Regions from separate parts of the Thiocapsa rosea genome, predicted to be linked through region 1. Evidence: predicted binding sites of a transcription regulator. Region 1 holds the regulator's gene; the other holds the start of a gene.
The links. Region 1 encodes FNR, which switches genes on or off when oxygen is low (the NO sensors DNR and NnrR bind a similar motif). Its sites were predicted from a motif close to TTGATNTANATCAA; they were not measured.

Region 1 (15,574 bases):
TCGAGGTCCACTTCCCGATCCACGACGGCGTCTTCCGGCGTGTCGTCGGGCAGGTGCGCGCCGTCGACGGCCTGACCTTCGACCTGACCCCGGGCCGCACCTTGGCCTTGGTCGGGGAGTCCGGCTGCGGCAAGACGACCGCCGGCAAGGGCATCCTGCAGCTGACGACGCCAACCGGCGGCTCGATCCGTTATCGGGGAGAGGAGCTGACGGGGCTAGGGCATCGCCGGATGCGTCCCTTCCGCAAGGATCTTCAGATCATCTTCCAGGACCCCTACGCGGCGATGAATCCGCGCATGTTGGTCGGCGATCTGATCGGCGAGGGCCTCCAGGCGCTCGGAATCGAGCGCAGTCGGGCGGGGCGGATGCGGCGCGTGGTCGAGCTGCTCGATCTGGTCGGCATGGACGCCGATGCCGTCGAGCGCTACCCGCACGAGTTCTCCGGCGGGCAGCGTCAGCGCATCTGTATCGCCCGCGCGCTCGCGGTCGAGCCCAAGCTCATCGTCTGCGACGAGCCGACCAGTGCGCTGGACGTCTCGGTCCAGGCTCAGATCCTCAACCTGCTGAAGGATCTTCAGGATCGTCTCGGGCTCGCCTATCTCTTCATCACCCACGACATCTCGGTGGTGGCCTATCTGGCGCATGAGGTGGCGGTCATGTATCTCGGGCGTGTCGTCGAGCGGGGGCGGGTCGATGAGGTCCTCGATGACCCGCGCCATCCCTATACGCGCGCGCTGCTCTCGGCGGTGCCCGTCATCGATCCGGAGAAGCGGCGCACGGTGATTCGTCTTGAAGGCGACATGCCCTCGCCGAGCAACCCGCCTTCGGGCTGCTACTTTCACCCGCGCTGCCCGGAGGCGGTTGCGGCCTGTGCGCAGTCGTATCCGCAGGAGACGCGTCTGAGCGAGACCCGTCTTGTCCATTGTCTGCGGGTCTGATGCGAACAGCGCCACCTCTTGTGTTGAAGGCCCGCGCGCCGTATGGTTTTGTTACTCCAGTTGGATCCGTGCGCGGCGAGTCCGTTCGCAATGAGCAAAGCGAAGCAAATCCTCTGCATCGACCCCGAACCCTCGGATCTTCGCATCGCAGCACTCCTCAACCGTAAGGGCATCGCGGTCGATCTGACCGAGGTCTCCACGCGCGAAAGCCTGCGCAGCGCCCTGGAGCGGCCGAATTGGTGGGATCTGATCTTGTGCGACGGCGAGAGCGTCGAGGGTCTCGGTGTGGAGGCCGCTATCCTGCCTTTTCGGGACGAGCTGGATGCCTCTTTGGTCCTTGTGAAGGCGGTCGAAAGTCCGTTGAGTGTGCAACAGGGTCATCGTCTCGGCGCCGCAGACTTGGTCGTGCGCGACGAGATCGAGCACCTTCTGGTGGTGTGCGAGCGCGAGCTGCAGAGCTGCGCCCTTCGCAAGGAGTTACGTGCTCTACGCCGCACGGCGGGGCTCCTCGATCAGGCTGCCCCGCGGTCGGTCGTGCTGGCGACGATCCATGACTTGAGTCGCAGTGCGCGCCCGGACAAGGAGGGTGTGCAGCGCAACGGCGCGGCGCTCGGCGCAAGCCCGGCTGACGATCAGACCCGTATCCGTGCGCTGATCGATGCAGGCGGGCTCACGCTCGAATTTCAACCGATCATCTCGCTGAGCACGCACGAAGAGCATCGAAGCATGTTCGAGACCTTGGTGCGTCTCAAGGACGACACCGGCAAACTGCTGATGCCCGCTGAATTTCTGCCCGTCCTGGCATCTGCCGGATGGATGACCAAGATCGACCTGTGGATCCTGCGCCGCGCCTTGGCGACGCTTCAGGAGATGCAGGAGGGCGGAGCGCAAGACGCGGTGCTGTTCATCAATGTCGCGACCGAGACCCTGAGCTCCGAGGAGACGGCGAAGGCGCTGGCAGCCTTTATCTCGGCCGCCCGCCTTGCGCGCGGCTCGATCGTCATCGAGGTGCGCAAGTCCGCCTTTACCGATGCGCGATTGGCCTTGGAGCGTTTTGCCCGGTCGCTGCAAGCCAAGAATCATGGCCTGTTGATCGAGGATGCCGGAGTGGATGACTGCGCCTTTCTCGCGGAGCACCGCGACCTCATCACGCATGTCAAGCTCGAGCGTAGCCTCACACAGGGGCTGGTCGAGCGGCGTGTTCCGCAGGATGCGGTGAACGCGCTGGTGCAGTGCGCGAAGAAGGAGGGCATGCGGGTCATCGCGTTGGCGGTCGACAACGCCGAGCTTCTGCCGATGCTGGCTGCCGCGGGTGTGGATGCGATTCAGGGGCATTTCGTCAGCATGCCTTATCAGAATCTCATGTACCCCAGCATTCAGCGTGTCGAGTCCAGCTCCGGTCCGGCCTGGCAGGGTCCCGAGCGGGTCGGTTGAGAGGTTCCGTGCGTGCGCAAATTTTTTTGCTCCGATGGCTGCAACGGGCGCGCATTTTCCGAATTTCGCGGTACACTAGGCGCAAGTGAAAGCCCCGCGCATGGAATTCGGGCCTGGTGCTTCGAATCGCTCGGCACCGTTTGAGGCCACCCCTGTGCGAGATCAAATCTCGAGATCAGACGATCGACCCCATTCCGACATCTGCTTTTTATTCCTGCCTCCTCTCCAATTCCGTGCCGATGAGCATCCGCCTTCCAGTAGAGGTTGTCGCGTCCGGTTCAGCGCATCGGGCAAGGCGCGAGTCGTGGCTGCGCCTCGAGCGAAGGGCGATCGGAACAGGGATGCCGTTCGGTATGGTGCGTTGCGGGAGCTGCACGGTGATTCGGGGTACGGCACGACAAGAAAAATCCGGTTAAGGCATGCTGCACGCGAACCATGGAACGCCCTTCGGTGACCGGGATCCGACGCATGATAAAGACTGAGTCAGATGGTCTTGATTCAGATTCCACTCAAGATCGAGTGGAGGACACACTAGCCTTATTGCAAGGCTGGGTTTAAGTAAAGCCAACTCAGGTTGGTCCGTTAAGTGATGAGGTTGATATGCCAGGTGAATTGGTTTCCGGGACGGTCAAGTGGTTCAATGACGAGAAGGGATATGGCTTCATTGAGCGCGAGGGCGGCAAAGACGTCTTTGTCCATCATAGTGCCATCAATGGATCGGGTCGTAAGACGTTGCTCGAGGGTCAACGCGTGACCATGGAAGTCACGCAAGGCCCCAAGGGGCCGCAGGCGGAGAACGTGACCCCCGACTGAGGTTGCGACACCACCCGGAGCTGAGCTGATAGGCACGATCCAACGCAGGCAAAGGTCTTCGTTGGATGCAGTCTGAGGCACCCGGCCCCCGTCGCACTGCTCTCAATGGGCTACGGCCCTTGAGAGCATTATGTTTCGTTGTGCTCTGTCCCGCTCGGCCCTATCCGGGGCACCGACTCTGCTGTCCCCGCCCTGTCACGTCGATGTCTTCAGCTGTGCTTCGAGTCGCGCGACGTCCTCCGCTGAATTGATGTTTGAAAACGCTTGTGGCCGATCGCTGAAGTCGGCTAGCGCAGGGCGATGTCGAACGATCCAATCCGCAACCTTTCGAGTGCCCGCCGCGAGATCGGCCGAGAGTTCCGGTTCGAGCGAGACCGGCATCAGGGCATAGACCGGGTGAATGCGGACCCCTTCGGTGACTGTTGCCAGAGAGGCATCGTCCGATGCCAACGCGGCGATGAGTCCGCGCGCGAGATCGGGCGGCAACAAAGGCCCGTCGCACGGAACGGTCAAGATCCAATCGGTTCGAGCGGCGCGCATGGCGCACAGCATCCCGGCTAAAGGTCCGTTGAATCCGGGTTCGGAGTCGGCGATCACGGGCACGCCGTATCCTGCATAGATCTCGCGATGACGGTTTGCGTTGATGAGCAGCGTGCCGACCTGTGGTGCGAGTGCATCAAGGATCCATTCGATCAGCGGGCGACCGGCGAACTCCACCAGCCCTTTGTCGACGCACCCCATGCGACGTCCGCGGCCACCGGCCAGGATGACCCCGGTGATCTCGCGTGGTGTCGGCGCAGTGCGCTTCATTCCGAGTCCGAATGCGGGTTCGCCTGAACGTTTCGCCCCGACTTGCGTCCCGATCAACCCGCATCCTCGTCCCGGCTCGAGGCGCTGTAGGGGAAGCGGACATGCCCGAAACGGATGAGGAGTACGGCGACGGCCAGAATCAGGATGGCGACCGAGGTGGCGATGATCGCGGTCTCGGTCATCTCCTTCATGTCGATGATCAGGTGGCGGGCGAGTGCAACCATTGCGATATAGAGCGGCATGCGGATCGGCAAGGCGCCGGATTGCAGGTAGATGCCGACCATCGTCAGCACCTCGAGATAGATGAAGAGCAGGAGAAGATCGCCGAGGCTGACCGCGCGGCGGCCGACCATCTCCGTGATCTCCTGGATACCGGCGATGAGCGTCGCGACGGCGATCACCACGAGACCGACCATCTCGACCCAGGAGAGGAGCCGCCCGCCGACCGACACGATGCGCGATTTCGATGGCTCTGGGTTCATGGCAAGATCTCGATCGACGTCCCGTCGACGGTGAGTGACCAGATCTCGTCGATCTCACGGTTGGAGACGGCGATGCAGCCAAGCGTCCAATCATCCTCGATCCGCGTCGAGCGGTTTTTTCCGTTCGGTTGGCCGTGGATCAAGATCATCCCTCCGGGCGGTTCTCCGCGACGCTCGGCTCGCCATCGGTCGCCGGGGCTTGGATAGGAGATGTGCAGCGCCTTATAAAACCGGCTGCGGTCGTTCCGCCGGTCGAGCAGGTAGCGTCCTTCGGGGGTGCGGCCGTCGCCCTCGCGTGTCTTGTGCCCGATCGGCTGAAACCCGAGCGCGATCTCATAGCTCCGCAAGGTTCGGTCGCCCTGCATCAGGTAGAGGCGACGCTCGGCCTTCTTGACGACCAACCGGTCTGCCTTGCCCGGGGGGGCACGATGGGACGGTGCGTGGGTTGGGGGCGCGCTCGGATCCGCGATCGGGAGGTACGACATCGCCGGTGCGGGCGCCGAACCCATCGACAGCACTGCGGCGATGATCAAGGCATGGCCTGGTGCGCGACCAGATCTCGCCCTTGCCTCACGACAGGTCGAAGGCATGCGATTTGAGGTCGGCGAGACTGACGACCTCAAGTGCGCGCTCGTGGGTCGCCCTCAGGACGACGCGCGGGGCTGCGCCGGCTTCGAGGGCCTCTTGCCACCGCGCGGCACAGAGGCACCAGCGATCACCCGGTTTGAGGCCGGGGAAGCCGTATTCGGGTTGAGGGGTCACGAGGTCGTTGCCGCGGGCGAGGCTCAGGGCGAGGAATTCGCGGGTCATGCGCGCGCAGACCGTATGGGATCCCAGGTCCTGCGGGCCGGTCTCGCAGTCGCCGCTGCGCGTGAAGCCGGTCAAGGGATCGGTCGAGCAGGGCTCGAGGGGCTCACCCAAGACATTCTTGTGATTCGACATCGAAACTGCCCCCTTCGGAAGTGCCTTTAAAAGCGCTGACGCGCTTCGCCGAAGTGTACCAGCCGAATGAGTCAGCTGTCAGGAGGTCGGAGCCCGCCCCGGCGGATAGATGAGGATCAGGTCGCCCGGATTCAGCCGCGTCTCGGCGAGCCGATTCCAACGCTGGAGATCCTTGACGCTGACCCCGTAGCGCTTGGCCAGTGTCTTGATCGAATCGCCTTTGGTGACCAAGTGCGTGATCAAGGCGGAGTCATCGGTCGCCTGGACCTTGAGTGTTTGACCCGAGAGCAGCGGCTCGCGAACGGAGATGCCGTTCAGCTCCGCGAGTGCGCGCGGCTCGATACCGTTCGCGCGCGCGATCGAGGCGATGGTCTCGCCACCCTTCACCACATGGATCTTATGGCGCTCGGCACGCGCGAGCGTCGAGCGGGTTGCGGCACTGGATCGGGACTGGGCCGCAGAGGCCCTGGCCGGCATGATCTGGACCTGGCCCATCTTCTTGCCGATCCGCTGCCCGGTCCCGGCCGGCACCAGAATATGGCCGGGGCCGTCGGGAGCCGTCCGTCCGAGCTTGAGTGCGGGGTTGAGACGCTGCAGCTCGTAGAGCTGCACGCCGGTCGCCGAGGCAACCCGGTTCAGATCGACCGGCTGCTGCGTGCGAACCACCTCGAGCTGGGGACGATCCGGCACCGGCGGAAGGTTGAGGCCGTAGCGGGTGGGTGCGGCGACCAGGCGCGCGGTGGCGAGGATCTGCGGCACATACTGTTTGGTTTCGTTCGGAAGGTTGTTGAGCGACCAGTAGTCGGTCGGCTTGCCGCTGCGGCGATTGGCGGCCTGTGCGGCGGCCACGCGACCCGGACCGCAGTTGTACGCAGCCATGGCGAGCGCCCAGTCGCCGTCGAAGCGTCGGTTGAGCTGCTCGAGATAGTCGAGTGCCGCGCCGGTGGAGGCCAGCGGGTCGCGTCGGCCGTCGTACCAGGCATCTTGTCTCAAGCCCATCTCGAGCCCGGTGTAAGGCATGAACTGCCAGATCCCGGCGGCCGCCTTCGGCGACGTGGCCACCGGATTGAAGCGACTTTCGACATGAGGCAGGAAGGCGAGCTCCATCGGCAGTCCGCGCCGCTCGATCTCGGTGACGATCATATGCAGATAGGGCATCCCTTGCTGGGACATCCTGGAGAGATACTGGGGGTCTCGGCGGAAGCGCTCCACCGTGCTGTCGATGCGTGCGTCTGCGTGGAGATCCAGGCTCATCCCGGTACGGACACGGTTCCAAAGGTCACCGCGCGGATCCGCACGCCCGGCGGTGTATCTTTCCATGACCACGACATCCGTGGCCGGTCGGACGAAGCCGTATTCGCGAGCGGACACCATGCCTGAGTAGCCGGAGTCTCCGAAGTCGTTATCGACCATGCGGGTCTCCGTCGCGCATCCGTTCAAGAGCAGCGATAGAACGCCGAGCGCGCCGAGCGAGCGCGCAAAACGTGCGGCATCAGGCATGTTTCCCCCCTAGGAATTCCCGGTAAGTGATTGTTTAATTGAGTTTTCCAGGAATTAGGAAAGCATCATACCCAAAGCCGGCCGTTAATTCCAGATCCGGTCGCAGGAAATTCCGCTCGACGTCCGCACGACAGTGCGCTCAATCACGGTTAACATGCGGCTCTTGAAGAGGCATCGGCATGACTGTGCGCAAGGACCCGGGTTCACCCCTGGCAGAACTACAAGACTGGTACCGGTCGCCGCTCGGAGCCGAGGTGGCGGCGCTCGAGAGCGCGTGCGTTCAGCGGCTGCTGAGCGACACCTTTGGCTATTACCTGGTCCAGATCGGCGTGACCGAGAGCTTTCGAGACGCGATGGCCTCGAGCCGGATCCGCCATCGTATCCTGATGCCCTGCGAGCAGCCCTCCGGTCACGCTGGGCGCGAGATCGTCGGATTGCCGAGCCGCCTGCCGCTAGCGAGCGATTCGATCGACGCACTCCTGCTGCCGCATACCCTGGATTTCTCGCCCGATCCCCAAGCGGTGCTGCGCGAGGTCGAGCGCGTTCTGATCCCGGAGGGGCGGGTGATCGTGCTGGGCTTCAACGCACTCAGTGCCTGGGGCCTCTGGTCGCTGCTGCACGGCTCCGGTACGCAGGTCCCTTGGTGCGGGCGTTTCCGCACTGCTTATCAAATCGAGGATTGGTTGTCCGTGTTGGGTTTCGATATCGAGCTTCGCGAGCACATCATGTTTCGGCCGCCGTTCCGGCGCGCCTTGGGGCCGAGCTGTGCGGCATTCGACACCTTGGGTCGGCGCCTCTGGCCGATCCTGGGTGGTGTCTATTTGATCCGGGCCGTCAAACGCGTGGCGACCTTGACGCCGCTGCGCCCGGCTTGGGGGCGGTCGCTGTTGCGCGGCGGTGCTGCTGAGCCGACGACACGCAGGGCCGGTCATGCCTGATTGCGTGCGCGCCTATACCGACGGTGCCTGCAAGGGCAATCCGGGACCCGGGGGGTGGGGTGTCCTGCTGCGATGGGGGGAGGTCGAAAAGGAACTCTGCGGCGGCGAGCGCGCGACCACCAACAACCGCATGGAGCTGATGGCGGTCATCATGGCGCTGGAGGCCATGAAGCGTCCGACCTGTCTAGAGATCGTCACCGACTCTCAATACGTCAAGCGCGGTGTCGAGGAATGGATGCCGCGTTGGAAACGCAACGGCTGGCAGACGGCCGATCGTAAGCCGGTCAAGAATCGCGACCTCTGGGAACGTCTGGATTGCGCCATCGGCGCTCATCAGGTGCGTTGGAAGTGGGTCAAGGGCCACGCCGGTCATGCCGAGAACGAGCGTGCGGATAAGCTGGCGAATCGCGGGATCGGGGCTGAATCGCGTCCGGCATGACATGCGCGGTTTTCGCGTCGACTCAGCGTCGCGTGATTCGGATTGCGTCGGCGCAGACGCGATTCAGATGTTCAAATTTTCCTTTTTTAAACCGCGTCAGGTCCGAGGCATTTGGAGTCCGCGGGGACTCGCTTGCCTGCAACCCGGCGGGTTTCATTCTGGACGCGGTTTATAATGAGACAGATCGTGCTCGATACCGAGACCACGGGTCTCGATCCACAGGCTGGCCATCGCATCATCGAGATCGGCTGTGTCGAGCTGATCGACCGGCGCCTGACCGGAAACAACTTCCATCGCTATCTTCAGCCGGATCGGCAGATCGATGCGGGCGCTTCCGACGTGCACGGGATCACCAACGCCTTTCTCGCCGATAAGCCGCGCTTCGCCGAGATTGCCGAGGGCTTTCTGGACTACGTGGAAGGGGCCGAGCTGATCATCCACAACGCGGCCTTCGATCTCGGGTTTCTCGATCGCGAGATTGCCGGCTGGAACGCCGAAGCACCGCGGATCCCGGACCTGTGCGAGGTGACGGACACGCTGCTCATGGCTCGGCGCATCCATCCGGGGCAGCGCAACAGCCTCGATGCCTTGTGCAAGCGCTACGGCGTGGATCATCGCCATCGCGACCTGCACGGCGCTCTGCTCGATGCCGAGATCCTGGCGGATGTCTATCTCGCCATGACCGGCGGGCAGGTGGCCTTGAGTCTCGGGGAGGAGGTCGCGACGCCGTCTCATGCAGGGCCGGACGCTCGGCAGCGCGGCCGACTGGATCCGAGTCGGCCCAGACTTCGCGTGATTCGAGCCGACCAAGCAGCGCTCGACGCACACGCCGAGCGCCTCATGGCCATCCAGGCCGCGAGTGCCGAGGGTTGTCTTTGGCTTCGCGTGGAAGGATGACGCCTAAACTGCGCCGACTCCGGGGTGCTTGGTCGCTCCGGGGCCGATCCAATACGACCGATATCTCACATCTCACCGGGCGCAGTTTAGCTCTGCTGCTGTTGGCGCCGATTCTGCCCGGCGCCGCCCACCAGCGACTCCAGCATGCCCACGTCGAGCAATTGGATGTGCTTGCGGTCGACATTCATCAGGCCGTCGTCTTGGAAGCGCGTGAAGAGTCGGCTGACGGTCTCGACGGCGAGCCCCAGATAATTGCCGATCTCATGCCGGGACATGCTCAGATAGAAGTCCGTCGCGGACAGCCCGCGTTTGTGCAGACGCTTCGACAAGCTGAGCAGGAAGGCGGCGAGCCGCTCTTCGGCATTCTTCTTGCCGAGCAGCAAGAGCATATCCGTGTCGTGTCCGATCTCTTTGCTGAGCAGTCGGAACATCTGATGCTGCAGGCTGGGGATGGTTGCGGTCAGCTCTTCGAGCCGCGTAAACGGGAGCTCGCAGATGGCGGATGTCTCAAGCACCTTTGCCGAGCAGGCGTGGATGTCCTTGTCGATGGCATCCAGTCCGATGACCTCGCCGGGGAGATGAAAGCCCAGCACCTGCTCGCCGCCCTCGGGGCTGGGTGCGAAGGTCTTCACCGAGCCGGTCTTCACGACGTAGAGCGAGCGAAATCGGTCTCCGTCGCGAAACAGGAAATCACCCCGGTGGAGCGGACGCGTGCGTTTGACGATCTCGTCGAGTCGCTCGACATCATCCGGTGCAAGGCCCATGGGCAAGCAAAGCGACGACAGGGAACAGTTCCTGCAGGCGATGCGAATAGTCTCCAGCGAGATGACTTTATGGTGGCTCACGGCATCGCCCCTCGATCTTCGGTCGACAGATTTTGAACCGTCGCTTGATCTGGATCAAGCGAAGATTATCTTCTTGTCATCCGGTCGACCTCGACGCGTAAAAAAGGCCGCGCCCTCGCGGGCGCGGCCTTGACGCGAGCCTACCGAATCTGCGTATGGCTTACTTCGCTTCGCCGGTCGCGGGGGCAGCGGGCGCGGCGTATGGAGCGGCATAAGGCACGCCGTAGAAGGGTGCGCCGTAACCGGGATAGCCATAACCGTACCCGGGGTAACCGTAGCCGTACCCCGGATAGCCGTAACCGCGTCCGTAACCGCTTCCGTAGCCACGACCGCGGCCGTAACCGCGGCCGCCGCCGCTCATGTTCATGTTGAAGTCACCCCATCCGTCGCCGAGCATATCGCCGAACATGTCGCCGAGGCCGGAGCCGTAGCCGGGTCCGTAACCACCGTAGCCAGGGCCACCCCAACCCGGTCCACCCCACCAGGCTTGCGCCGGGCTCACGGCGAAGGCGGCGGCCGCTGCGATGGCGGCTGCACTCATCAATTTTGCTGACTGACGCATTGTTGACGCTCCTGTGTTTCTGCTCATCTTCTTAGGTCAAACATCGATCAAGGCCGCTGCGTCGGCGCCCGATCTTATCGAGCGCCTGCAAAGCCGAGAAGGTGTGTTTCGTCCTTTGCGAAACCAACCCGACTATAAAACACCTCCTCGGGTTTTGTGAAGGTCGCGCGCGTACACGGAGTCGGCCTCCGCGGAACCGCCGGACCTGGTCGCGTCGAGCCCTTCCGAGTGGCCGATCGGCGGCATTCGCATTGAGCAGTTGCGGGGTTTTTGGTAGCTTGTCGGCGGATCCGGGCCACTGCCCTCGACTGCCTCCTCTACCCCCATGACCAAGTTTATTTTCATCACCGGCGGTGTCGTCTCGTCGCTCGGTAAAGGCATCGCTTCGGCGTCTCTCGGGGCGCTGTTGGAGGCTCGCGGCCTGCGGATCACCATGATCAAGCTCGATCCCTACATCAATGTGGATCCGGGCACCATGAGTCCGTTCCAGCACGGCGAGGTCTATGTGACCGACGACGGGGCCGAGACCGACCTCGATCTGGGCCACTACGAGCGCTTCCTACGCACCCCGATGGGTCGCAACAACAACTTCACGACCGGCCAGATCTACGAGAGCGTCATCCGCAAGGAGCGCCGCGGCGATTATCTCGGGCGCACCGTTCAGGTCATCCCGCACATCACCGACGAGATCAAGCAGGCGATCCGTCTAGGTGCCGAAGGTGCGGACGTGGCCATGGTCGAGATCGGCGGAACGGTCGGCGACATCGAGTCCTTGCCTTTTCTGGAGGCGATCCGCCAGATGCGGGTGGAGGAGGGGCGCGAGAACGCGCTCTTCATGCACCTCACCTTGGTGCCCTATATCCGCACCGCCGGCGAGATCAAGACCAAGCCCACGCAGCACTCGGTCAAGGAGCTGCGTTCCATCGGGATCCAGCCGGATATCCTCTTGTGTCGGGCCGAGAAGCACCTGCCGGACGAGGAGCGGCGCAAGATCGCGCTCTTCACGAACGTCACCGAGGACGCCGTCATCTCGGCCGTGGACGCGGACAACATCTACCGCATCCCGCGCCTGCTGCACGACCAGAAGCTCGACGAGCTGGTGGTGCGCCAGTTCCGGATCGAGGCCCCCGAGGCCGATCTGCGCGAATGGGACCGCGTCCTGGAGGGCTTCGATCACCCCGAGCAGGTCGTGCGCGTCGGCATGGTCGGCAAGTACATGCACCTGACCGAGGCATACAAGTCGCTCTCCGAGGCACTGGCCCACGCCGGCGTGCACACCAAGACCAAGGTCGAGATCGTCTATCTGGACTCGGAGGTGATCGAGCAGGAGGGGGCCGACAGCCTCGACGGACTCGATGCCATCCTGGTGCCGGGCGGGTTCGGCGAGCGCGGGATCGAAGGCAAGATTCAGGCGGCCCGCTACGCGCGCGAGCACCGCATCCCCTATCTCGGGATCTGTCTCGGGATGCAGATCGCGGTCATCGAGTACGCGCGGCATGTTGCCGGATTGGAGGGCGCCCACAGCACGGAGTTCGATCGCCAGACTCCACATCCCGTGATCGCGCTCATCACCGAGTGGCGCGACGAGCGCGGTCGGATCGAGACCCGTGACGAGGGCGTGGATCTCGGCGGCTCGATGCGTTTGGGCGGACAGAATTGTCGCCTTGAGCCGGGTAGTCTTGCACGAAACGTTTATGGCAAACCGCAGATCCGCGAGCGCCATCGGCATCGCTACGAGTTCAACATCTGTTACCTGAACGTGATGAAGGACGCCGGGATGCGCTTCTCCGGCTGGTCGCTCGACAACCGGCTGGTGGAGATCATCGAGATCCCGGATCACCCCTGGTTCATCGCCTGCCAGTTCCATCCGGAGTTCACCTCGACCCCGCGCGACGGGCATCCGCTCTTTTGCGGCTTCGTCCGTGCCGCGCTTGCGAGGCGCACCCTCGTTCAGGGTGCCGCGGCATGATGCTGCTCCCCGGTTTCGAGGTCGGCCTGGATCGTCCGCTCTTCCTGATCGCCGGTCCCTGTGTGATCGAAAGCGCGGGGCTTGCCGAGGACACGGCCGGCGCGCTCAAGGAGTTGACCGACGATCTGGGGATCCCCTTCATTTACAAGTCGTCCTTCGACAAGGCCAACCGATCCTCCTCGGGCAGCTTTCGCGGTCTCGGGATGGAGCAGGGTCTGGCGATCCTGGATGGCGTGCGTGAGCGGATCCGCGTTCCGATCTTGACCGACGTGCATGAAGACACCCCGCTATGTGAGGTCGCGGATGTGGTGGATGTCCTCCAAACGCCGGCCTTTTTGTGTCGCCAGACCAACTTTATCCAAGCGGTTGCGAGCCAGGGCAAGCCGGTCAACATCAAGAAGGGTCAGTTCCTCGCCCCGTGGGACATGCGCCACGTGGTCGAGAAGGCGCGCGCGACCGGCAACGAGCAGATCATGGTCTGCGAGCGCGGCGTCTCCTTCGGCTACAACAACCTGGTCTCGGACATGCGCGCGCTCTCGGTGATGCGCGAGACGGGCTGTCCGGTCGTCTTCGATGCCACACACTCGGTGCAACTGCCGGGCGGGCAGGGCGATCGTTCCGGCGGTCAACGCGAGTTTGTTCCGGTCTTGGCCCGCGCCGCGGTGGCCGTCGGCATCGCCGGGCTCTTTATGGAAACCCATCCGAATCCCGATCAGGCGTTGAGCGACGGCCCCAATGCCTGGCCTTTGGACAAGATGCGTGGTCTGCTCGAAACCCTGGTTCAGATCGACCGACTGGTCAAGTCGGCCGGTTTTGCAGAGCAGGCGCCTTGAATCGAACAACGCGATCGGACACGCGTCGGCGTCGGACCGATCGTCGCGAGACTCCCCGTTGAGGCCCTATACACTCCTGCGATTCTTCTGAAGAACCGCGCCGTTCTTGCTTTTGTTTTTGGAGAGACATGCCATGTCCGAAATCGTCGATGTTCGCGCCCGCGAGGTTCTGGACTCCCGCGGTAACCCCACAGTCGAGGCCGATGTCATCACGGCCGACGGCGCGATCGGCCGCTTCATCGTGCCGTCCGGCGCCTCGACCGGATCGCGCGAGGCATTGGAGCTGCGCGACGGCGACCGCTCCCGGTTCGGCGGCAAGGGCGTCCTGACCGCCGTCGCCAACATCCAAGGCGAGCTGCGCGAGGCGGTCGTCGGCATGGAGGTCGGCGACCAGGCGGCGCTCGATCGCGCCATGATCGCGCTCGACGGGACCGACAACAAAGCCCGCCTCGGCGCCAACGCACTGCTCGGTGTCTCGATCGCCGCCGCGCATGCCGCCGCGCAAGAGAAGGCGCTGCCGCTCTTCATGTCTCTGTCGGCCGGACCCTATCGCCTGCCCGTGCCCATGATGAACATCATCAACGGTGGCGGGCACGCGGACAACAGCGTGGACTTTCAGGAGTTCATGATCCTGCCGGTCGGCGCGCCCAGTATCCGCGAGGCGGTGCGCTACGGTGCCGAGGTGTTCCATGCGCTCAAGTCCGTGCTGCACGGGCGCGGCTTAGCCACCGGTGTCGGCGACGAAGGCGGTTTCGCCCCCGACCTGCCCTCCAACGAGGCGGCGATCGAGGCGATCCTGGAGGCGATCCACAAGGCGGGGTTCAAGGCCGGCTCGGACATCTATCTCGGGATGGACGTGGCCGCGTCCGAGTTCTACGCGGACGGCAAGTATCATCTGAAGGGCGAAGGCCGCACGCTCGACTCCGACGGCATGACCGATCTTCTGCTCGAGTGGGTCGATAAGTACCCCATCATCACTATCGAGGACGGCTTGGCCGAGGGCGACTGGGACGGCTGGAAGCGCCAGACCGAGCGTCTCGGGGACAAGGTCCAGATCGTCGGCGACGATCTCTTCGTCACCAACACCAAGATCCTGCAGGAAGGCATCGACAAGGGCGTTGCCAACTCCATCCTGATCAAGGTCAATCAGATCGGCACCTTGACCGAGACCCTCGAGGCGATCGCCATGGCCCACGCCGCCGGCTACACCGCCGTGGTCTCGCACCGCTCGGGCGAGACCGAGGACACCACCATCGCCGATCTAGTCGTCGCGACCGGCACGGGCCAGATCAAGACCGGCTCGCTGTCGCGCTCCGACCGGGTCGCCAAATACAACCAGCTGATGCGGATCGAAGACCAGTTGGGCGACGAGGCCACCTATGCGGGTCGCTCTGCCTTTAAGTGGCTTTGATGTTTGGCGGGCGGAGGTCGGGCGTCTCCGTCCGCTGCTTCCGACACTGAAGGCACCCGCGATGCGCCTCTTGATCCTCGTGCTGATCCTCTTGCTCGCCGGCTTGCAATTTCGGCTGTGGGTCGGCGAGGGGAGCTTGGCCGAGGTCCACGGGCTCAAGAACGAGATCGCGGCCCAGGAGGAGGAGCTGGTCCGTCTACGCGCGCGCAATCAGGAGCTTCAGGCCGAGGTGATGGACCTGCGCGAAGGGGTCGAGGCACTGGAGGAGCGTGCGCGCCGCGATCTGGGGATGATCAAACCGGGGGAGATCTTCATTCAGGTGATCGAGCGCAAACGCCCGGAGAGCACACCGGCGGAGACCAAGCGATGAGCCTCACCCCCGCCTTGTGGGCCGTGCTTCCGGCAGCCGGGGTCGGGCGCCGCATGGGCAGTGCAACGCCGAAGCAATATCTGGATCTCGCCGGTCGAGCGGTGATCGATCATGCGTTGGATCTCTTCGTGGCGGATGTCAGGATCGAAGGCGTTGTCGTGGCACTGGATCCGACCGACCGTTACTGGGAGGCGACCGTCTATGCCGGCCACCCGAAGGTGACCCGCGCCCACGGCGGGGCCGAGCGCTGTCATTCGGTCCTGAATGCGCTCGATGCACTCGATGCTCGGGCCCATGCCGAGGATTGGGTGTTGGTGCATGATGCCGCGCGTCCCTGTCTGCGCCCGGCCGATCTCGATCGACTGATCGAGGCCCTGATCGAGGACGAGGT
Region 2 (15,574 bases), 240 kb from region 1:
TCGAGCGCACCGGGGTTATGGTGCGCGAGGGCGAGCACCGGAATTCCCGACGCGACGACCTGCGGCAGACCCCATCGCAAGATCGGATAGGTCCCGGCCTCCACCAGCAGGGCTACCCGACCACCCGCGACCAGTTCCAGCAGGTCTAAGGCCAGGTGCAGCGTCGACGGCGCCATGACCGCCGCCTCGCAGCCCATCAAAACCGCGAGCCGGGCGGCCACTGCAGCCTCGGCGGGCGGCGGTTGCAGCGCCGCCGGGCGACCCGTGGTCAGGGCTGCCCAGGGGCAGAGGCTGGCGTGGGCGTGGCGCATCCCGAGATACAGGGCCGAGGTGAAGTCGGGCATCGCCGCGCCGCACTCAGTCCTCCCGCCGCTGGCGCGGCACCGCCGCCGGCAGCACCGGTACCGAGGCACCGGAACGCCGCGCCCCGGCCGGCAGCATCGCGACCCCGGCCGGCGCCGGCAGCACCCCGCGGCGGGGCTGGGACGCCAGGCGCTGCGCGAGCAGCGTCGAGGGCTGCAGGTAGCGGGTCGCGGCTTCGCGGTGATCGGTGATGTCGGCCATCAGGTCGACGCCGGTCACCGCGAGATATCCATAGAGATAGCGCTGGATCTCCGGCTTCCAGTAGCGCGCCCAGTTGCGTGCCTGCTCCTCGGTGTTGTCGAGATCGCTCCAGTCGCCGAAGCGGATCGACAACAGGATGCGCTCCCCGTCCACCGCCAGCTCGTTGAAATGGGTGATGGTGGTGTCGCCCCAGCCCTGGAGCTTCTTCATCGCGTCTACCGCGCCCATCCATGCCTCCTGGTACGGCACCATGTGCCGACCGCGCAGGAATTCGCGCATCTCCGGGCGGGCCAGCAGCCATTGCTCGGTGAGCATCTCGGCACGCGAGGTCCAGGGCAGGTCGCCGTACTGGTTGTGCGCGCCCTCGGCCAGCAGCAGGTGCACGTCCTTCAACGCATTGAGCAGCGGGAAGGCGTCGGCGATGATCGTGGTGTCGGCGTCCTCGCGGTAGAAGATCGCTGTCCGATACAACAGGTTGTGGAATGCCTCGATGAACTTGGAACGGCTGTCGGCCGTTTGCAGTTCCGGCACCGCGCGCCCGACCAGCTTGACCCCGTAGTGGTGGTCGTACTCGAAGGCACGGCGGCGCACCGTGAGCCGGTTGTTTTCGTCCTGCACATAGCCCCAGAGCAGGTTGTTCAGCGGTCGCAGCGGATCGAGTTCCAGTTCGGCGAGGGGGTCCACCGCCCCGGAGCGCTGGTTCTGGAAGCGCAGCACGATCGCGTTCATCGTCTGTGCGACCATCCCCTCCTCGTGCCAGTAGGACCAGATTAGTTCGAGCAGGCTGGGGTTGCTGAAGCGGTGCAGCAACACGCTCTGGCAGTGATCCTCAAACTCGGCAGCATTGCCGGGGGAAAACGATCCAAGGGCGCGGACGATGCGGTCGAGATACGGCAGCACCGGTGTACCGGCACCGACGTATTGACCGAGCCGGCGCTCGAGGTCTGCGAACGTCGCGCCCGGGTCGTTGAGGCGGTAGCGCTCACTTTGCTCCGAGCCGGAATCGAGCAAGCCTTTGCCGCCCCAGTTGCGGTCGCGAATCATCCCGGCATCCGTGGTGGTATCAGGCGGATCCCACGGCGACGCACGGGCGATCATCCCGGCCTCCAGGGTTAGGAAGACCTGGGTCGCGAGCTTCAGCACCGAGTAGGCGTAGGGACCATGCAGACTGAGTTGAGGCAGATTGCCCAGCCGGTCGCGGACCTGCTTGAGTTCAATATCATCGGGGGTGCAGAACAGCCGGTCGATGAACGCGCGATAGCGTTCGAACCCCAGCGCGTTGGTGCGGTTGCGGATCAGCGCCCAAAGGCCCTGGTCGTTGGTCTCGTTGGTCGCGGCCCGCTGCAGGAAGGTACGCGTGGAGATCGGTGCGCCGAGGATGCTGAAGCGCTTCACAGGAAGAGTCCGCTCAGTCCAATCGCTCTCGGTCACCTCATCGCAGTTGTCGTCCGTCGCCACCTGCGCGACTGCCTCATAGGAGCCTTCGGCCAGACCCGCGGTGGGCAGATCCCAGGTCAGCCTCTTCTGGTTCGCTTCCAGTCTTTTCGGGCTCGTCGCCGAGACCTCTGAGGGTTCCAGGCTGGTGTCCTTGATCCGGATGCGAAAGCAAGAGTCGAAAACCCGGTCTTTGCTTTCTGGAGTCAGTTCGGTCGGGTTGAAGACCAGCGTGAAGGTGATGTTGCCGCCCTCGTAGGCATTCGCGGGTGTCACCGTGAGCGTTGCCATGATGGGGTTCTCCGAATGTGGTCAGTGAAGGGACGCCCGCGCGGGCGGTGCCGCCCGCGCGGCGCAGATGGCCTTGGCCTCCAGCGTGCTGCGCATGGCCCAGTGGGTCAGCAGCCGCGCCAGCAGTTCGCCCTCGTCTTCCGGGCTCAGGTGCCCGTCCGCCTTGGCCTGCCCAAGCACCGCGAAGGCCAGAGCCGGCGGCGCCCGGTACAACAGCGCCGGTTGCCGGCGCCAGGTCTCGAAGCGGGCGAGCAGCCGGGCCGGCTGGCGCGCATCGAGGTCCAGCACCTCGCGCAGCGAACGCCCCCGCAAGGCCGCCGGGCGGTGATTCACGACCAGCCCGATGAACTCCGGTAGGGTCGCCTCGACGCGGCCGATCAGGTCGCGCCGGACCGGGTCCAGCCGGTCCAGCGGATAGAATGCCTGCCACAGTCGGGCAGTCCGGGCCCATTGCGGGTGCGGGTACAGCGCCGCGCCGATCGCGCAACTGATCTTTACTCGCAGCCAGGGCATCGGGTGCGGGTCGTCGAGGTTGAGCCGGAACACGAAGGCCCGCGGCAGGCTGACGACGCCGATCAGCCCAAGCGTCGAGGCCAGCCCGACTCGTGCAACCGACCAGAAGTCGGCGAGGATCTCCGACAGCCAGCGCTCGAACAGGGCCCAGACCTCGGGGTCCCCCGAGGCGTGCGGTTCACCCTTCAGTACGGCGGCGAGCGACGGCACCAGGTCAAGTAATGCCGATGCCTGATGGCCCACCTCATGCACCAGCGACGAGGCGATGCCGCTGCCGATCATCCGCTCCCGCGGCACCCGGATGATCGCGACCGGGTTCTCGCCACCGCCGGGCAGTCGGGTGCGGGCGCGGCGGATCGCCGCACCGATACCGCGGTCCAGGTAGCAGATCACCGGCGGCGGGGTTAGATAACCGGGTAGGGCCAGCGCATCGCTTGCCACCACGTCGAGCCCGGACATCCAGACCCCATTGTCGCTCTCGCTGCGCTGGGTGATCACGTCGCTGAACAGATCGAGCTGTGTGAGCACGGCGTTGAACCGCAGCCGCAGCCCGATGAATCGCCGCTGCGCCAAGGCCGGACTTGCGGCACGGCCGGATGGTCCGTGCAGCCAGCGCAGAAAGGCGACGATTCCCGACTTCAGTTCATAGCGTCCCCGGGCCAGCAGTTGTTCAATCGCGATCTGCGCCGGCGGCAGCAGGTTCGCCGCCGGCAGCATCGGCTCGTTGAGCACGAACGGCTTGATCCGGGCGACCCGCGTCTGCAGCGCGCGGGCCTCCTGGTCCAACAGCAGATGGGCGGCAGTCGCGGCGTCCATGACCGCTACAGCCCGAGCACGACGATTTTATTGCCGCGGCGCATCCAGCGCCCGCTCTGCGCCCGGCCCGCCAAACCGAGGGCAGAGGAGGTGCCGATCGCCGGCGCCACGGCCGGACCCGGCCGCCTCGGGGCGGTCGGCCGCAACAGGCCGGGCGCATGGCGCTCGGCTGCGGCGATGGCTGCGGCACGGGCCGCCGCAACCGGATTCGGCGAGGCCGGAGCGGTGGCAGCGTTGCGCACCGCGGCACCGGCGAAACGGACAAAGTGCCGCGCGACCTCGAACTCTTGGTCTTCACCGCTCAGACCCTCGAGTTCGAGCCCGAACAGCCGGCCCGCCGCAGTGCCGGCCTGCGTGCCGAGCCAGCGTCCGGCGGCGCTGCCGGCCCTGCCACCGACATAGCGGCCCGCCGCTCCCCCGGCTATGCGGCCGGCCGCCCCACCGGGGACCCCACCGAGGCGACTGCCGGCCAGTCCCCCCGCGGCCGACCCGACCCGACCACCAGCCCAGCTGCCCGCGGCCGAGCCGAGCTGATCGCCCACCCAGCCGCCGACAGCCGGGAGGGCCTGCCGGGCCGCGCCCTTCAGATAGCCACCGAGCGCCTGTGCTGTGGGCGAGCGGACGGCCTGGCCGATGACCTGGCCAGCCCGCCCGATCAGGGCGCCAAGGAACTGGTCCAGCTCGGCGTCGGAGGTCGTCGCCAGCAGTTCGCCGGCCAGTTCCATCTCCTGCGCCTCGTCGAACACCATCTCGCCAGCTGCGGCGAAGGGCTCTTCGCTGGCCTCGAATTCAAACGCCTCGGCCTGCAGTGCGGACGCGCCGTTGTCCGCAGGCGGCTCAGCCCATTGCTCGAAGTCCGCGCCGGACTCGAGCCGTACCCGATCGAGATCGTGCATGTCGATTCCTCTGGAAGACCGGTACTCAGACGTTCAGCAACAGCACGTTGCGGCCCTGGCGGACCCAGCGTCCGGAACCACCGGCCGGCATCGGCGGCCGGCGCGACGGGCGGCCTTGCAACAGGCCCGGCGCGAGTTGCGCGGCGGCGCTGGTCACTGCCTGCTGCGCGGCGGCGGCAGTATTCGCACCGGCTGGGGCTTGCAACGCCGCTCGCACCGCCTGTCCGCCGAGACGCACGAACTGCTTGGCGCCCTCGAACTCTTGGTCCTCCGGGGACAACATCTCGGCCTCGAGGCCGAGCGCGCCGCCAGCCGCGTTGGCCAGGCCGCTACCGATCTTCGCGCCGAGCGGGCCGCCGACCATGCCGCCCAAGGCAGCGCCCGCGAGCGGCAACGCGCGCTTGGCCGCGCCCTTCAGGAAGCCGCCGATTTGCCGGCCAAGCGGCGAGCGCACCGCGCGCCCGACCGCGCTGCCGACGCGGCGCACCAGCTTGCCGAGGAACTGATCCAGTTCCGCCTCCGAGTCGACCGCCAGCAGTTCGCCGGCCAACTCCATCAACTCGGCCTCGTCGAAGACCTCATACTCGAACTCGAACTCGAACTCGTGCTCGGCCTCGCCGCTCCAGTCCGGTCCCTCGAACTCGAAGCTCTCGAGCTGGGTTCCGAACGGGGCCTCGAACTGGGGAGAGAATTCCGCAAAGGCGTTTGGATGATCCATGACCTGACTCTCGCGTGTTGGGGTTGTGGAGGCGGGAGCCAGTCGCTCCCTATGGCGTCTGTGAGCAGCCAGCGTGCCAACGCATGGGGCCGCGTCGTTGCCGGGTTCAGTGCGTGGCGCCAACGAAGCGGGCTTCGCTGACCAGGGGAAACCGGGCTCCGCAGGCGAAACGTGCTTCGGCGGCTCCGCACCTGCCGGCTCACCCTTTAGCGCTAGGGCCCTGTCGGCTCGGCGTAGCCTGTGGATCAGCTGGCGCTGGCCGAAGGTGTTGCCGCTTTCCGCCCGGCGCAGGTCAGCCGGCGAAGGGCATCGGCCGAGGCGTTGCTCCGACCGGTGAGCCGTTTCGCGCTTAGCGGTTACGACACCCGGTGCCGAGCTAGAGGTGCCCTTCGCCGTCGCGGGCGACGCCGAGCTAGGCTGGGCCGATCAGGGAAGGGATTCGTTCCCGGGCATAGGCTGCCGGCGCAGCGGGTGCCGGGTTCGGCGATTGCGGGATGGGTGTCGGAGAGCGAATTCGAGTACAAGTGCCGCGGGATCCAAACCCTGACCGCCCCTAGCCAGGCGGTGCTGGGCCGCGTCCTCGCGCGCTGCGACGATACGTCTAGTGCCCGGCAGCGATCGGCTCGGGCGAGCATTCCGTCGAGGTGCCGCCGTCGGCGGGCGATCGTTCCGCGATGACGGCGTGCAGGGTCGACAACGCTGCATCGAGTACGGGGGACTCGCTCTCCAACGGATAGACCACATAGGCCGGCAACAGAAACTGCGGGCTTTCGGGTGCGACGTGCAGGCATCCCGCACGCACGTACGGTGCGGCGACGCGCTCCGGGACGAAGCAGGTCCCTCCGTTGGCCAGGATCAACTGCAGACCGAGCCAGCCGATGTTGGCCATCTGGGCAGGCCGTTCCAGATTCGGGTAGACCTTGCTGTGCTGGGCGTAGAAGGTCGGTCCCCAGCTCACGTAAACATAGCCGTCGTCCAGTTCGGTCCGCTTCGGATCGCTGGTCACCAGGACCAGTGTCTCGTCGAACAGGTGCTCGACTTGAAGGCCGGCGCTGTGCTGCGGTGTGTACATCAGCGCGAGATCCAGCGTGCCCTCGACCATGCGCCGCATCAGGTCCTCCTCGAAACCGATCTCGCTGCTGATCGAGACATCCGGTGCCTGCTCGCGCATCCGACCCGCCCAGAGCGGTAAAAAGCCGTCCCAAAGGGCGATCCGTGCGCCGATCGTGATGCTGGCTCGAAAGCGGCTGGGGAGACCGACGTCGTGACGGGCCTGCTCGAGCGTCAGCACCAGTGACTTTGCGTGCCGAAGAAATCGCCGACCTGCGGGCGTCAGCGTCGCCCCCGAGCGATTGCGCACGAACAACCGTGCGTTCAGGTAATGCTCGAGACCCTGAATGCGTGCGCTGACCGTGGATTGGGTGACGTGCACGCGGTTGGCGGCCTCTTGGAAGCTCCCGTGCGCGGCCACCGCCAAGAAGGTCCTGACCTGGTCAATGTCCATAAGCCATGTCCATCATGACATGCGCCCGTTTCCTGTTGGATGCGCTTTGTATCGATCCATCAGCGTCGGAGCGGACGCGGTTTAGGTGCTTGAACATGTCTTTGGTTGAAACCCCGTCGTGGATAAGGTTCCCGGGTCATCAAGGCTGTGGGTTCCGATGCAGCATACCGCCATGAGGTCGGGTTTTGAATCGAAAACGTCGATATCTATCGCCGAAAGGATTCGTTTGTCTTGGGGTCAAGTAGCAGCTAATTTGATGATAGAGATCAAGATCGATGGAGTCGGAGACGAGACGATGATTGACGTAAAGGTGTCCATGAAGGTCACGAGCGAACCGCTCAAACGCACGCCAGTCGTGCTCAAGCTGGATGCGGACGGCTCGGAGACCGCGCCGGTCTTCACCGACCGCGCGGGTGTGGCGCACTTTGATCTGCCGCCGACCAGCGGGAAGATTCTGGTGTCCGGTGTGGAGCGTTTCGACGGTCGTCTCGACGGCGAGATCCCGATCGAGCTTTGGTCGATCACGCAATCCGAGCGGGACTCGAAGGGCTTACCCGGCGAGTTTCCCTCCGGCAGCAACGCCTACCCGAGCATGACCACGCGCAGCATCCAGGTCGGTGACCGCGCGATCCTCACCGACAGCGAAGGCTACCTCGTGGATCCGTCGGATTGGTCGGAGGAGTTTGCCCGCGCCTTGGCGGCTCATGACGGGCTGGAGCTGAACGCGGAGCATTGGGAGATCATCCGCTTCCTGAGAGCGAGCTATGCCAAGCATGGCACCCAGGCCATGGTGCGCGACATGATCGCCCACTTCCGCAAGGTCTGGGGGGGCGAGAAGGGCAGCAACCGCTACCTGCATCGACTCTTCCCGCGCGGCGGTCCGCAGAAGCAAGGCAATCGGTTGGCCGGGCTGCTGCGCACGAAGGGTGAGCACTGAGCGGAAGTAAGCGTTCACACCCCGCCCCCCCTCGCGGAGGGCTGGGGAGAGGGGGCGCAGTCGGATGAGGTCGATTCAGGTTTGCGGTCCCGCTTTTGAAGGCGCGGACCGGAGCAGGGCAGCGAACCGTCGATAGGTGCGCGCCACCCCGATGAGCAACACGAGCAAGACCAACGAGGCCAGTGCGAGCGCGATGCCTGCAGGTCGGGCCAAGACCGGAACCCACAGGCTGCACACGAGCAGCACCAGGGCGGCGAGATGTAAGCCGAACTGAACCCGTGCCCACCGCGTCGACAGCAGGCTGCCCATGTGCGGGATGCGCAGGTCGAACCGTCCGCTCGCGAGCTGGCGATGCTGGAGGTGAAACCAGGTCAAGAACGGCAGGATCTTAAACAGCATACCGGCCGGTAGTCCGACGCCGACCCCCACCAACAGCAGCACGCCGATCAGGGTCGGCGGCGCCGCGAAGGCCCAAGCGAGCGCAGCGCCGCAGAGGCTCAGCATGGCCGCCCACCAGTGCAGCAGGGTCGGGTCGAGTCGTGGTCGCTCGCGGCGTTTGATCAAGCGCAGTGTGATCAGGGCAAAGCCGAAGAAGCCCAGCGTGATCGCACCGAAGACGGACTGCCCGACGAGGTCGGCCCCCAGTATCCAGGCAGCACTCGCCACGCCGATCCCGACCAGGACGGCCGGTGCAAACCAGCGCCGCATCGGCGCCGGAAAGGCCGGGGTGACATAGAACATGGGCAGCACCTGGATCGCCACGCCGACCACCAGCAACCCGACCCAACCCATCAACCCCCAAGCGGCGTGCGTATCGACCCAGCGGGTGTGCTCGGCAACCCGGATCCACCCCTGGAGGACGGCGACCAGCAACAACCCCAGGGCGACCGTGAGCGCCAGGGCCAAGGCGGCCGTTCGCAGCGCCAGCAAGGTCCCCGGCGCACCACGCGCACGCACGAGGGCGATCGCGAGCGGGACCACAAAGACCAGGAACCCCAGCGCAGCGGCGCCGGCCCCCATCCAAAGTAGGGTTGGGCCGCCTCCCGCAAGCCCCCAAGCCAGCCCGGCGGCGCCGAGGGTGAGCAAGAGATGTGTCGCCGTGCCGACCAGGCGCACCGCCGGGACCGGCGCGCCGGCGACCACCGGCAACATCTGAAGCAGCGCACCGCACATGATCAAACCGAGATAGCCGATGGCGATCAGGTGGGTCGCGGCGAGTGCGCCGGGCATCCAGCGCGAGATCAGGAGGGTCGGGCCTTGCCAGGCCAAGAGCAGGCCGGCGGCGATCGCGAACAGCGGCGCGGTGAGGAAGAAGCGCGCGGGGACGTCGATCGGCGGGGCCTGATCGAGCGAAAGTCCGCCGGTGCCCATCATTTTTTTGAACCGCGTTCGGAGTGCGTGAGGTCGCTTTGTCGTTTGGTTGGAGCGTCGTGGACACTTGAAGCCATTGGCGCGACGCGGTTCAGAAAAATGAATAAATTGATCTTTTTAAACTGCGCGGCGCCGACGCTGGCGAGCAGGGAAAGACCTGGAATCCGAGCTATGAGCACCGTGTGGCCCAACGAGCAGCGCGGTTTAAAAACGGCTCGCGCCCTGTTGCCGTAATCGACTGACCGGACGCTGACGCGCGGCCACGGCCGAGATCAGGATGCGATACCGATCGCCGTCCGAGCTGATCTCCCAGCGGTAACCCATGCGTCGCAACATGTCGTAGAGCGGATAGGGCTCGCGACGGTGGAGCACGCGCAGACGATCGCCGGGCGGCAGGTCGGCGAGTGCATCGAGGATCCGCTCCATCGGCTCCGGGGCGGGAAGATCGCTGACGTCGAGTGTTCTGTCCATGGTCTTACGCTGCCTGCAGCCGAGTCAGGATGTCCGGGGTCTGGTCGGCCAGGTTCTCCTCGGCCATCGGGTAGAGGATGCCTTCTTCCTTCGAGTTGTGCTGTTGGATCAGCAGATGGAGTGTTTCCAGGATCCCGAGACAGGCATCTGCATCCTGCGCGCCGACCGCCTCGCTGAACTCCTCGACGAGACTGCGCATCTGCCCGTGCTCCATGGTCATCATGCCGGTCGGCCCGGACGCCCAAGGGCTGACGGCGACCAGCTCGGGAAAGAGGATCTGTTCCTCCATGTCGAAATGGTCGATCAGGGCCTTGGAAAACTCCGTTGCCTGCTCGGCGAGTCGCGTCCAATTGCCGTTCGAGATCGCTCGCTCGCAGGCGGCAAGCAGATGGTCGCATCGCTGGTGGTCGTCGGTCATATAGGTGGCGATCGAGTCGGTCATGGCGAATCCTCCGGTTGACTGGCCCGGCATTCTCCCGGCATCGCGCGGGTCGTCCTTGACCTAGGTCAGATCCCATCGCACGCGATCGCGCGGGTAAGGCCCGCAAACCCGAGCGGCCCGCGCGGATTTGACCTGTGTCAAGGACGACAATGAGGTCGACTGTCAATCTTCATTGACACTCACCACAGGCCGGGGGCTCGACGCATGCGCATTCTCTTCATCCACCCAAACTACCACTCGGGCGGCGCCGAGATCGCCGGCAATTGGCCGCCGGCGTGGGTGGCCTATCTCACCGGTGCGCTCAAGACCGCGGGCTTCACCGAGGTGCGCTTCGTCGACGCCATGACCAACGATCTGTCCGAGGAGCAGGTCCGCGCCGCCATCGTCGCCTATCGCCCCGACATCGTCGGCTGCACGGCCATCACGCCCTCCATCTACAAGGCCCAGCGTCTGCTCGAGATCGTCAAGGAGGTCGACCCCAAGATCGTCACCGTCCTCGGCGGCGTGCATGCCACCTTCATGTACCAGCAGGTCCTCGGCGAGGCGCCCTGGATCGATGCCATCGTGCGCGGCGAGGGCGAGGAGATCGTCGTCGATCTGGTGCGCACCGTCGACGAAGGCCGCTGGCCCGAGGAGCGCGGCAAGGTCAAGGGTCTCGCCTACGCCGTCGACGGCAAGATCATCGCCACCCCGGCCGCCCCGACCGTGAAGGACCTGGACGCCATCACCCCCGACTGGGGCGTGCTGGAATGGGACAAGTACAACTACATTCCGCTCAACAAACGCGTCGCTATCCCGAACATGGCCCGCGGTTGTCCCTATACCTGTTCGTTTTGCTCCCAGTGGAAGTTCTGGCGCGACTACCGCATCCGGGATCCCAAGAAGGTGGTCGACGAGATCGAGACCCTGGTGCGCGACCACGATGTCGGTTTCTTCATCCTCGCCGACGAGGAGCCGACCATCAATCGCAAGAAGTTCATCGCCTTCTGCGAGGAGCTGATCGAGCGCGATCTCGGGATCCTCTGGGGCATCAACACCCGGGTCACCGACATCCTGCGCGACGAAGACGTGCTGCCGCTCTACCGCAAGGCCGGCCTGATCCATGTCTCGCTCGGCACCGAGGCCGCGGCCCAATTGAAGCTTGACCGTTTCAACAAGGAGACCACGGTCGCCGACAACAAACGAGCGATCGGCCTGCTGCGCGACGCCGGCATCCTCACCGAGGCGCAGTTCATCGTCGGACTCGAGAACGAGACCGCCGAGACGCTCGAAGAGACCTATCAGATGGCGCGCGACTGGAAACCGGACCTCGCCAACTGGGCCATGTACACCCCCTGGCCCTTCACGGATCTGTTCCGCGAGCTGGGCGACAAGGTCGAGATCTTCGACTACGAGAAGTACAACTTCGTCACGCCCATCATCAAGCCGGCCGCCATGGATCGCGCCGAGCTGCTCGACCGCGTGATGCACAACTATCGCCGTTTCTACATGCACAAGGCGCTCTTCTCCTATCCCTGGGCCGGCAGCGGCGAGCGGCGGCGTTATCTGCTCGGTTGTCTGAAGGCGTTTCTCAAGGCCGGTTTCGAGCGCAAGTTCTACGATCTGGGCAAGGTCAACTACTGGGGTCCGCAGTCCAAGAAGAAGGTCGACTTCCATTTCGACCCCAAACGTACCCGCGTCGCCGAGGGCGGCACCGACTGGAAGGCCAAGCACAGCCGCAAGATCAAGGGCGACGTCCAGGCCCAGATCATGGCCTGCGGCGGCGGCAAAGAGCAGCTCGATCAGGCGGAGATCGATGCCCTCACGGTCGCACCGCCGACGTTGCCCAAGACGGTCGGCAAGGCGTCGGTCAAGGTGATGATCGAGTAGGTGCGCTTCACTCTGCCTAGGGTTTAGAAACGTTGCCGCACGGCGGTGCGGGACCAAAGCCCTCGACGTCGGGCTTCGGGTCTCGGGCGGTCTCGGCAGAGCCGGCGGCGCAACACTATTCCCGCGCCGCCGGTACGATGGACAGCGGCTGCTCGGTGCCGTCGCGCTCGACCGTGACGGTCACGGGCTCCTCGGCCTTCAGCGCATTGAGCGCATAGGTGTAGTCGTAGATGTTCTCGATCCGGCGACCGGCGACCGACACGATCAGGTCGCCGGCACGCATGCCGCCGCGCTCGGCCGGTCCGTCCTTGGCGACCCCGTCGACCAGCACGCCCTTCAGGTCCGTCTTGTCGTAGGCCGGGATGGTGCCGAGATAGGCGCGGAGGTTGGCGCGGCTTGCGCCCGTGCTCGGTTTCTCCTGCGCAATATAGTCCGGGGCCGCCTCGCGGACCGCGACGGCCCCGGCGAGGAGACCGGCGAGACGGGCGACGCGGGTCAGACCCTCGTAGTTCAGCCGATCGGCCGTGTCGCGCGAGGTGTTGTAATCCTGGTGCACGCCGGTGACGAAGTTCAGGATCGGCACGCCGGCGAGATAGAAGGAGGTCGAGTCGGTCGGCAGATAGGCATCGTCCTGGACTTGGAGCGGCAGGCCGACGGGGACATTGCGCCGTTCGATTTCGCCGCGCCAGAGGCTGCTCGATCCGGCGCCTTGGATGCTGAGATGCGAATCCAGGCGACCGATCATGTCGAGGTTGAGATACGCCAGCACCTGCCCGCCGAGACCCGCATCGCCCGAGGTGCGTGCCTCGACGAACGCGGCCGAGCCGAGCCGGCCCATCTCCTCGCCGGTCCAGGCCGCGAAGATCAGGTCATGACGCAGATCGAGCGCACCGCGGGCCTTGCGGCTCGCCAGATCCTCGGCGATTTCGAGCAAGGCGGCCACGCCCGAGGCATTGTCGTCGGCGCCGGGATGGATGCGCCCCGGCATCTCGTCGCGCGAGTCGAGCCCCGTGCCGTCGCCGATGTGGTCGACATGGGCGCCGACGATCACGACCTGCTCGCTCGGCCGATCGCCCGCGAGCAGGCGCCCGAGGACGTTGCGATCGACCGATTCCTCGCGTTGCAGACGGATGTCGGCGGCCAGTCGAAGATTCGGCAGGACAAAACCCGACACGGCCTCGCCGCCGTCGAGCGCCTGCTGGACCGCGGCGAGATCCTTCCCCGCCGGGGCGAGCAACTGCTGTCCGACGGCATCCGTCACCGAGATGACCGGCAAACTGCCGGGCCCCGCGCCCGCCTCGTTCTCGAGCGCGACGAGCTGATCCTTGACCCGTGCGCTCGGGCCGCTGACCAGGATGAGGCCGCGCGCGCCCTGCTCGCGCGCGACCATCGCCTTGAAGCGCAGATCCGCGTATTCGCTCAGATGTTGACGACGCTCGGGCGAGACGTCCTCGGGCAGACCGCGAAAGGCCAGTACCCAGCGGCCGGAGACATCGAGATCCCGATAGCTGTCGTAGGCCGGCTGGCCCTCGGCGGCGGGCGCGACGATGCCGTAGCCCGCGAAAACGGTCTCGGCCGGCTCGACCGCCCCGCTGCCCGAAAAGGCAAGCGGCCGCCAATCCCGGTCGACCGCGAGCTCGGCGGCTGGGCCATCCGGGTCGGCGAGCGTCAGACGATTGCCTTCGGCAAGCGTGACGCCCGAGATGAACCCGTAGGGCTGGAACCAGGCGCCGTCATCGCCGGCGGGTCGGAGCCCGATGCGGGCCATCGCCTCCGCGACATAGGCGGTTGCGAGACGGCTGCCCTCGGTCCCCGTCATGCGGCCGGCCATGGGCTCGGCCGTGAGCGCGTCCACATGGGTTCGCAGATCCTCGGCGGCGATCTCGGCGCGGGTCGGAGCGGGCATCCTCATGCCGGATGCCGGGTCCGGCGATGTTGCGGCGTCCTCGGGCGTGTTCAGCCCGAGCAGGGTGCGCGCGGCGGCATCGTCCCAGTCCGCGATGAAGATCTGTGCCTGCTTGTCGGCAGTGCGGCTGCTCGCCCAGGCGAGCTGTTTGCCGTCGGGCGTGAAGACGGGCAGACCGTCGAAGCCGGGTGTGTCGGTCACGCGTACCGGGGGGCGTTGTCCGTCGCTGTCGACGATGTAGAGCTCGAAGTTGTCGTAGCCGTGCGCGTTGTTGGCGAAGACGATGTAGTCCCCGCTCGGGTGGAAGAAGGGCGCCCAGGACATGACGCCGAGCCGGGTGATCTGCCTTTGGTCGCTGCCGTCGGGCCGCATGGTCCAGATCTCGGCGACCTTGCCGGCCTCGTCGAAGCGCCGCCAGACGATACGGCTGCCGTCGGCGCTGAAGAAGGGGCCACCGTCGTAGCCGGGCGAGTCGGTGAGTCGGCGCACCTGGCCACCGTCGGCGTCCATGATGTAGATCTCCATGGAACGCGAGGCATCCTGCTCCAAGGCGGCGCGTGCGTCTTCGGAGAGATCGCCGGCATAGGCATGACGATTCGAGGCGAACACGATGGTCTTGCCGTCCGGCGACCAGGAGCCCTCGGCATCATAGCCCTCGGCGGTGGTGAGACGGCGCAGGAGGTTGCCCCGGGTGTCCGCCTCGTACATCTCGTAAGCCGGATCGAAGCTCCAGGAGTAGCGGCTGCCCTGTCCGGTGGCGCGCTTCTCCAACTCCTCGCGTTGCGCCGCCTCGGCGCCGGGATCCGCATGCGTGGAGGCATAAAGGACACGATCGCCCTGCGGATGAATCCAGGCACAGGTGGTCTTGCCGATACCGGTCGAGATGCGGCGCGTGTCGCCGGTCTCCAGGTCGAGCAAATAAATCTGGTAGAAGGGATTCCCGGCCTCGCGCTCGCTCTGGAAGACCATGAGGCGGCCATCGGCGCTGAAGTAGCCCTCGCCCGAGCGCCTGCCTTCGAAGATGAGCTGGCGGGGGTTCGACAGCAACCGCGCCTCGTGACCGGAGGACGCCTCGGCCATCGCGAGCGCGGGGCCGGAGACAAGTCCGGCCAGGGCAAGGGCGGTCGTGCAACGGAGCAATCGGGGCATGGGTCGGGCATCCTCGGGTGGTGTCGATGGGCCGCTCGAGCGGTCTTCGTGTCGGCAAGGGTAAGGGCGTCGGGCAGCGGTCACAAACCCTCGGACGCGAGCCGCAGTCACCGTGCATGCGTTGGATCGGTCGAGCACCGAGCAGGGAACCGATTTCGCCGATGCGTTGCATCTGGCCTCCTGCGGGTCCGCTGGCAGGCTACCAAGTCCGAAACGCGTACTTCATCAATCGGACCGGGGTCTCGATGCGGACTTTGTGGCCACTGCCGCCGAGGTGGGTCCGACCTCTCGGAAGGACGTAGGGAACGGAGCCCCAGCGACCAAGCTCACTGGCGCTGATGGAGCGCAGCGGAATCAGCGTCCGGTGCAGCGCCTTGTTGGGCAGATTTACCCGCAACAGTCAGGTGCACCACTAGCTTGAGTAGTTCGACTGGCGGTTTACCAAGTGTTTCCCTGATCTGGTCAATAAATGAAGTCCAGTCAACATCTTCGTCCTCCCGCGGGTGCGCGGAACGGTTGCGGACTTCTGGTATGGTCAATGCCGCGCCATCCGTTTTGAGTGGCTGTTCTAGAACGCGTGCGAGTTTTGCGACTCGGTCAGAAAAGTCTGGTGAGGCTCGATTCACCCGACTACGGATATTCTTGAATAGGTCCGTACATCGGTCCATCATGGGATCATTCCAGAACTTAGCG

Region 2: the regulator FNR is predicted to act here: its motif matches at 10,085-10,098, upstream of bchE (magnesium-protoporphyrin IX monomethyl ester anaerobic oxidative cyclase).

The regions. Positions count from the first base shown of each region.
Region 1 covers NZ_RBXL01000001.1:2,770,731-2,786,304, forward strand. Annotated here, with positions in the region: gene BDD21_RS12295 (ABC transporter ATP-binding protein) at 1-938, shown strand, start outside; gene BDD21_RS12300 (EAL domain-containing protein) at 1,029-2,372, shown strand; gene BDD21_RS12305 (cold-shock protein) at 2,973-3,185, shown strand; gene mobA (molybdenum cofactor guanylyltransferase MobA) at 3,381-3,995, opposite strand; gene BDD21_RS12315 (phosphate-starvation-inducible protein PsiE) at 4,049-4,477, opposite strand; gene BDD21_RS12320 (L,D-transpeptidase family protein) at 4,474-4,962, opposite strand; gene BDD21_RS12325 (DUF2237 family protein) at 5,048-5,419, opposite strand; gene BDD21_RS12330 (transglycosylase SLT domain-containing protein) at 5,498-6,919, opposite strand; gene BDD21_RS12335 (class I SAM-dependent methyltransferase) at 7,099-7,857, shown strand; gene rnhA (ribonuclease HI) at 7,850-8,296, shown strand; gene dnaQ (DNA polymerase III subunit epsilon) at 8,471-9,193, shown strand; gene fnr (fumarate/nitrate reduction transcriptional regulator Fnr) at 9,280-10,038, opposite strand; gene BDD21_RS12355 (sulfur globule family protein) at 10,199-10,600, opposite strand; gene BDD21_RS12360 (CTP synthase) at 10,926-12,569, shown strand; gene kdsA (3-deoxy-8-phosphooctulonate synthase) at 12,566-13,402, shown strand; gene eno (phosphopyruvate hydratase) at 13,536-14,813, shown strand; gene ftsB (cell division protein FtsB) at 14,875-15,183, shown strand; gene ispD (2-C-methyl-D-erythritol 4-phosphate cytidylyltransferase) at 15,180-15,574, shown strand, end outside.
Region 2 covers NZ_RBXL01000001.1:2,531,098-2,546,671, forward strand. Annotated here, with positions in the region: gene BDD21_RS11170 (aminotransferase class I/II-fold pyridoxal phosphate-dependent enzyme) at 1-344, opposite strand, end outside; gene BDD21_RS11175 (hypothetical protein) at 358-2,289, opposite strand; gene BDD21_RS11180 (hypothetical protein) at 2,311-3,618, opposite strand; gene BDD21_RS29030 (hypothetical protein) at 3,624-4,514, opposite strand; gene BDD21_RS11190 (hypothetical protein) at 4,540-5,232, opposite strand; gene BDD21_RS11195 (LysR family transcriptional regulator) at 5,834-6,736, opposite strand; gene BDD21_RS11200 (TusE/DsrC/DsvC family sulfur relay protein) at 7,032-7,673, shown strand; gene BDD21_RS11205 (hypothetical protein) at 7,749-9,047, opposite strand; gene BDD21_RS11210 (DUF2249 domain-containing protein) at 9,249-9,515, opposite strand; gene BDD21_RS11215 (hemerythrin domain-containing protein) at 9,520-9,957, opposite strand; gene bchE (magnesium-protoporphyrin IX monomethyl ester anaerobic oxidative cyclase) at 10,162-11,826, shown strand; gene BDD21_RS11225 (M28 family peptidase) at 11,942-14,881, opposite strand; gene BDD21_RS27430 (hypothetical protein) at 15,208-15,574, opposite strand, start outside.